3 regions of the Rhodococcus sp. X156 genome follow, and region 2 is predicted to be linked to each of the others. Evidence: riboswitches for the same ligand, from Rfam matches in the RefSeq annotation. Region 2 holds a riboswitch; each other region holds the start of a gene.
The links. A riboswitch is a leader RNA that binds a small molecule or an ion and turns the genes downstream of it on or off. The one in region 2 is predicted to bind S-adenosylmethionine.
Positions count from the first base shown of each region.

Region 1: it holds a riboswitch for S-adenosylmethionine, as region 2 does, so the genes downstream of both, ELX43_RS18300 (putative leader peptide) here and ELX43_RS12065 (hypothetical protein) in region 2, are expected to answer to the same signal.
Region 3: it holds a riboswitch for S-adenosylmethionine, as region 2 does, so the genes downstream of both, ELX43_RS13675 (bifunctional o-acetylhomoserine/o-acetylserine sulfhydrylase) here and ELX43_RS12065 (hypothetical protein) in region 2, are expected to answer to the same signal.

Region 1 covers NZ_CP034766.1:2,813,443-2,815,693, forward strand. Annotated here, with positions in the region: gene ppk2 (polyphosphate kinase 2) at 1-312, shown strand, start outside; gene ELX43_RS13315 (SRPBCC family protein) at 362-844, shown strand; SAM riboswitch class I at 926-1,021, shown strand; gene ELX43_RS18300 (putative leader peptide) at 1,015-1,134, shown strand; gene ELX43_RS13320 (ABC transporter substrate-binding protein) at 1,279-2,251, shown strand, end outside.
Region 2 covers NZ_CP034766.1:2,546,734-2,548,984, forward strand. Annotated here, with positions in the region: gene ELX43_RS12055 (GAF and ANTAR domain-containing protein) at 1-251, shown strand, start outside; gene ELX43_RS12060 (NADPH-dependent F420 reductase) at 268-957, opposite strand; SAM riboswitch class IV at 1,084-1,195, shown strand; gene ELX43_RS12065 (hypothetical protein) at 1,201-1,632, shown strand; gene ELX43_RS12070 (cation:proton antiporter) at 1,641-2,251, opposite strand, start outside.
Region 3 covers NZ_CP034766.1:2,883,058-2,885,308, reverse strand. Annotated here, with positions in the region: gene ELX43_RS13680 (homoserine O-acetyltransferase) at 1-66, opposite strand, end outside; gene ELX43_RS13675 (bifunctional o-acetylhomoserine/o-acetylserine sulfhydrylase) at 147-1,457, opposite strand; SAM riboswitch class IV at 1,609-1,726, opposite strand; gene ELX43_RS13670 (malate dehydrogenase) at 1,786-2,251, opposite strand, start outside.

The DNA of each region.
Region 1 (2,251 bases), 270 kb from region 2:
GCCAACGACCCGGTGCGCCAGTGGAAGCTCTCCCCCACCGACCTTGAGTCCATCGACAAGTGGGACGCCTACACCGACGCCAAGGAGACGATGTTCTTCTACACCGACAGCGAGTGGGCGCCGTGGACGGTGGTGAAGAGCAACGACAAGAAGCGGGCCCGGCTGGCCGCCATGCGGCACGTGCTCAGCCTGTTCGACTACGACGAGAAGGACGCCGAGCTGGTGGGCCGGCCCGACCCGCTGATCCTGGGTCCCGCCGCCGACGTCTACGAGCAGGGCGAGGTGGTCAACCGGGCCTTCCCCGCCCTGTGACCCGGGTTCCCCACGGCGGCCAGCGCCCGGCCGTGCCAGGGTGGGCACCATGACGACGGAGCGCTTCGAGGTCCAGCGGCAGGTGGCCGCGTCCCCCGCGGACGTGTTTGCGCTGCTGTGTGACCCACAGGGACACGTGCGCATCGACAGCTCCGGGATGCTGCAGTCCGCCGAGGGCGACGCGGTGCGTGCGGTGGGCGACGAGTTCCTGGTGCACATGGACCGGGAGTCGCTCAACGACTTCCCCATGGGCAAGTACGACGTCACGGTGATCATCACCGCCCTGGTGCCCGACGAGCTGATCGAGTGGACGATCTCCGGCACCATCCAGCCGCCCATCCGGCACCTCTACGGCTACCGGCTCCAGGCCCGCGAGGGCGGCACCCTGGTCACCTCCTACTACGACTGGAGCGAGATCGACGACCGCTTCCGCGACAAGGGCGTCTTCCCGGTGATCCCGGAGGCCGGGCTGCGCGCGACGCTGGGCATCCTGGCCCGCACCGTGGAGCAGCCCGCCGTCGCTGCCGGCTAGGCGCGCTGCGCCACCCTGGAGTTCGGCTCACGCTGAGCCGATTCGTTGTCTGCCGCCACCCACCCTCGCTAGCCTTGCGCCACACCATCCAGAGCGACCGAGAGACCTGGCTCGTCGACGTCGCAGCAACCCCCCGCAGCACGCGGGAGTGGGTGCTACTGCCAGGACCGATGGAGGCAACCGTGCAGGCCCTGCCCACCCCGAGCATGATCCGACCCGCCTTCTCGCGCCGGCGGCACGTCGACCTGTGCCGCACCGCCGGCGCCAGCTGTCGGCCCGGCACCGCCTGACCCGGCTGATCGCCCTGCGCCGCTGAGCGCGCCCCCCTGCTCCGCACCCCTTCCTGCGCCCCGCCCCGTGGCGGCCGGCGCTGCCCTCCTGCGCCCGAAAGGCCTCCGATGTCGTTCCCCCTGTCCCGAAGACGAGCACTCTCCGTGCTGGCCACCACCGTCCTGTCCGTCGTCCTCGTCGGCTGCAGCACCGACGAGCCACCCGCCCCGGTGCTCGCCGCCGACGGCTCGATCGACCTGTCCGGGGTGACCCTGCACGTGGGCGACCAGGTGCAGTCGGTGCAGTCGGTGCTCAAGGTCTCCGGCCAGCTCGACGAGCTGCCGTACAAGGTGGAGTGGGCCAGCTTCACCGCCGGACCGCCGCTGCTGGAGGCACTCAACGCCAAGGCGATCGACCTCGGCAGCGTGGGCGACAGCCCGCCGGTGCTGGCGCAGGCGGCCGGCATCGAGGCACGGATCGTCTCGGTGGAGGAGCGCGACAAGGCCAACGACTTCCTGCTCACCCGGGACGGCACCGGCATCCGCACGGCCGCCGACCTCAAGGGCAAGAGCGTGGCGGTGGCCAAGGGTTCCAGCTCGCACGGCCTGCTCATCGGGCTGCTGCAGCAGGCGGGGCTGTCCCAGGACGACGTCACCGTGCGCTACCTCGCCCCGCCGGACGCCCAGAGCGCGTTCGCGGCCGGGCAGGTGGACGCCTGGGCGGTCTGGAACCCCTACTACGCGGTGGCGATCGCCAGCGCCGGGGCGAAGGTGGTGGCCGACGGCACCACGCTGTCCACCGGCTACACCTACACCGTCGCCTCCACCGCGGCACTGGCCGACCCCACCACGGAGGCGGCCATCAAGGACTTCCTGGTGCGGCTGGTCAAGGCGCGCGCCTGGGCCGCGGCGCACCCCGACCAGTGGGTGCCGGTCTACTCCCAGCTGACCAACCTCCCGGCCTCGGTGGCCACCGTCACCTTCGACACCTCCCGGGGCCGGGCGATCCCCATCGACGACCGGGTGATCGCCCGCCAGCAGGAGCTGGCCGACCGCTTCGCCGCCGTCAGGCTCATCCCGTCCGCACCGAAGGTCCGCGACTTCTTCGACGACCGGTTCAACGCCGACGTCACGGCGG
Region 2 (2,251 bases):
CCGGCCTGATCTTCGCGACCCATGCTGCGGTGGCCATCGCCGGGGCACGCCAGGAGCGCACGCTCACCAACGCACTGGTCAACCGCGACATCATCGGCCAGGCCAAGGGGGTCGTGATGGAGCGGTTCACGCTGGACGCCAAGGCTGCCTTCGACCTCATCTCGCGGCTGTCCCAGGAGCAGAACGTGAAGCTGCACATCATCGCCGCTCGGATCGTCGACGACGCCACCAAGAGCGCCGACTCCTCCTAGCCCGGCTGGCTGGGGCTCACATGTCGCGGTAGCGCTTCGCCTGGGCCAGCAGCTCGCGCAGCTGCCCGGCGGTCGCCTGACGCGCCCGGGGTGTCTGGCTCTCGGCCGTGGTGTCGAAGTAGGCGGCGTAGGCGGGGGTGTCGCGCTGGTAGCGCCAGCCCTCGGCGAGCGGGCCGGCGTCCAGGGCGTCGTAGCCCAGCTGGTCGAGCAGCTCGGTGACGGTCTGCTTGGCCCCGGCGTCGTCGCCGGCGATGGCCAGCGCGCTGCGCCCGGGGTTGCCGGCGGGGCGGGCCAGCGTGCCGATGAAGTCGAAGTAGATGTTGTTGAACGCCTTGACCACCTGCGAGTCGGGCAGGTGCGCCTGGAGCAGCTCGGAGACGGTGGTGGACTCGTCGTCCAGCTCGGCGATCTGCCCGTCGCGCTGCGGGTAGTAGTTGTTGGTGTCGATGACGACCTTGCCGCGCAGCGGCTCCACCGGCACCTGCTGGTAGCTCTTGAGCGGGACGGTGACCACCACGAGGTCGCTGGCCGCGGCGGCCTCCTCCGGGGTGGCCGCGCAGGCCCCGGGGCCGAAGGTGCCGACCAGGTCCTGCAGCGTCTCCGGGCCGCGACTGTTGCTGAGCACCACGTCGTAGCCGCGCGTGAGAGCCAGTCGCGCGAGGTTGCTGCCGATGTTGCCGCTGCCGATGAAACCGATGGTGGTCATGGTGCGGACAACTCGGCACGGAGAACAGGTATTCCCCGCTCAGGCCGGTGGGAAGTGTGCGGCACTCCCCCACCGCTGCTCATGTAAGTCGGCACTGTGTCGGCGTTCGGCAGTACAGTTCAGCCCGTTCCCGAGCGACAGCGCCAAGCCCTGCGGCTGGCTGTCCAGCAACCCTCTCCCCCGGGGTGCTTCCGCAGGAAGAACAGGGCCGCGCACCCGGCGCGGCCAAGGATGGGATCGGAGATGACGGCGATGCGCAACGTCGAGCTGCCAGGCGTGGGACCGTGCCGGACGTACCGCAGCGGACACCAGCCGCACTGGATCATGGCGCGGCAGTACCGCTCGCGTGGCCGCTGGGCGACGGTGGTGGGCTTTGACGGCGACCACGTGCTCATCGAGTGCCGCGACGGCTCGCTGCTGCGGTGGTGGCACCACCACCCCTGGCGGCTGCGCGCCGCCGTGGGGGCGCACGGGCCGGCGGTGAAGATCGTGCGCGCAGGCACGGTGCTGCAGTGTGCGGGGCTGTGGTTCCCCTGCAGCAGCGACGGCCCCACCCCGTGCCTGCTGGAGCCACCCGGCGCCACCGAGCCGGTGTCGGCGCTGGTCGATCCCGGCGCGACCGAGCTGCAGCTCGCCACGCTCGACGGCGTCGCGGTCACACCCTGGTGGGCCTGAGCCAACCGCTAGTCCAGCGGGTCGATGCCGGTCAGCCGCAGCTCCTCGATGTCCAGGCGGGTCTGCACGCGCAGCGCCACCGAGTCGTCGATGGTGCCGCTGTGGCGCAGCCGGTTGAGCTCCTCGCGCTTGTGCTCCATGAGCGCCAGGCGCAGCCGCGTGTACTCCTCGTCGTGCTCGAGCGGCAGCTGATGAGCACCGGGCAGAACCTCGGCGCCGTCGAGCGCCCCACCGTCCTGCTCGCCTGAGGCCTGGTGCAGCTGGTGCTGGTAGTCGTGGGCCAGCCGCGCCCGCACCGCCTCGCTGGCGCCGTGCGTGGCGATCACGGTGGGCAGTGCGGCCACGGCGGTGGCGGCGATCGCGTACTCGGCCAGCCGCAGCTCGCCGCCGGCGTCGTCCTGGGGCAGCCGGGCCCAGCGGACCACCACCGGCAGCAACGGGCCCTGCACCAGCAACGTCAGCACCACCACGCCGGCGGTGACGAAGATGATCTCCTCGCGCGCCGCCAGCGGTTGTCCGTCGTTCATCGTCACCGGCACCGACAGCGCGATGGCCAGCGACACCGCCCCCCGGAAGCCGGCCACCGCCGAGACCACCCGGGAGCGGTAGGTCCGGCGTC
Region 3 (2,251 bases), 340 kb from region 2:
CACGGTCACCTCGGCCAGCTCGACGCCGCTCTCCAGCGTCAGCGGGCCGAGGTCGACCGTCGTCAGCGCCCCGTCCGGACGAAGCGCCCCGGCAAGGGTGGCACCGGCCGGACGGGACGCCGACGGGTGCTCGTCGTGCAGCAAGCTCACGCCTGTGCTGCTGCTTCGAACCCGGTCCGCAGGTCACCCAGGATGTCCTCGATACCTTCGATGCCGACCGCCAGGCGCACCAGGCCCGGCGTGACGCCTGCGGAGAGCTGCTCCTCCGGGGAGAGCTGGGCGTGCGTGGTGGAGGCCGGGTGGATGACCAGCGAGCGGACGTCGCCGATGTTGGCCACGTGGCTGTGCAGCTGCAGCGCGTTGACGAAGCGCTTGCCCGCCTCCACGCCACCGGCGATCTCGAAGGCCAGCACCGCGCCGGCACCCTTGGGCAGCAGCTTCTGGGCACGGTCGAACCACGGTGAGCTGGGCAGGCCGGCGTAGGCCACCGACTCCACGTCCTCGCGGGCGGAGAGGAACTCGGCCACCTGCTGGGCGTTGGCCACGTGCCGCTCCATGCGCAGGCTCAGCGTCTGCAGGCCCTGGTTGATCAGCCAGGCGTTGAACGGCGACAGCGCTGCACCCATGTCGCGCAGCAGCTGCACGCGCATCTTCAGCGCGTAGGCCGGGGCGCCCAGGTCGGCGAAGACCACGCCGTTGTAGCTGGGGTCGGGGGTGGTGAAGCCGGGGAAGCGGCCGCTGGTCCAGTCGAACGTGCCGCCGTCCACGACCGCGCCGGCGATGGTGGTGCCGGTGCCGCCCAGGTACTTGGTGGCCGAGTGCACCACCACGTCGGCGCCCAGGGCCAGCGGCTGGATCAGGAACGGGGTGGCGACGGTGTTGTCCACGATCAGCGGGATGCCCGCGGCGTGGGCGACCTCGGCCACGCCGGGGACGTCGAGGACGTCGTTGCGCGGGTTGGCGATGGTCTCGCCGAAGAACGCCTTGGTGTTGGGCTGGATGGCGGCCCGCCACTCCTCGAGGTCGTCCGGGTCGCTGACGAAGGACACCTGCACGCCGAGCTTGGGCAGCGTCTGGGTGAACAGGTTGTAGGTGCCGCCGTAGAGGCTCGGGCTGGCCACCACGTGGTCACCGGACTCGGCGACGTTGAGCAGCGCGTAGGTGGTGGCGGCCTGGCCGGAGGCCACGAGCAGCGCGGCCACACCGCCCTCGAGGGCGGCCAGCCGCTGCTCCACCACGTCGTTGGTGGGGTTCATGATGCGGCTGTAGATGTTGCCCGGCTCGGCCAGGGCGAACAGCGCCGCCGCGTGGTCGGTGTCGCGGAAGGCGTAGGCGGTGGTCTGGTAGATCGGCAGCGCGACGGCCCCGGTGGTGGGGTCGGGGGCCTGGCCCGCGTGGATCTGCTTGGTCTCGAAGCTCCAGGAAGCAGCGGGATCGGAAGTCGTGGGGTCGCTCATCGGGTCAGTCAGCTCCAAGAAGGTGCGGGCGTCGTCCACGCCCGGTGGGGGAAGGGATGCGCGGCCAGCGGGCCGCGGGCGATCTCCTGGGTGGTCAACAGTCGCTACACATGGCGAGACCTCCGACAGACGGGGGGCCAGTCGTGCGACGGGCCCGCGCTTGACGACCGGACGTTGCTCCGATCGACCCGGTCATCACCCGGGGCACCCCACCGCGGTTGGAGGGTTGCCGTCCAGCAAGCCGGGGCTACGCGCTGGCACTCATGACCTGGCAGAGATGTTAGCGGAGCCGTCGTCTCGCGCGTAACAGGTGTGGGGTGGGCGGGGCTCAGCCCAGCAGGCCCTGCTCGCGGACGGTGTCGCGCTCCTCGGTGAGCTCGGCGACGGAGGCGTCGATCTTGCCGCGGGAGAAGGCGTCGATCTCCAGGCCCTGGACGATCTCGTAGCGCCCGCCCGAGCAGGTCACCGGGAAGGACGAGATGAGCCCCTCCGGGACGCCGTAGGAGCCGTCGGAGGGCACCGCCATGGACACCCAGTCGCCGACCTGGGTGCCGTGCACCCAGTCGTGCACGTGGTCGATGCCGGCCGAGGCGGCCGAGGCGGCCGAGGACGACCCGCGGGCCTCGATGATGGCCGCGCCGCGCTTCTGCACGGTGGGCAGGAAGTCGCTCTCCAGCCACTGCTGGTCGTTGACCACCTCGGCGGCGATCTTGCCGTCGACCTCGGCGTGGAACAGGTCGGGGTACTGGGTGGCGGAGTGGTTGCCCCAGATGGACATCTTGGCGATGTCCAGC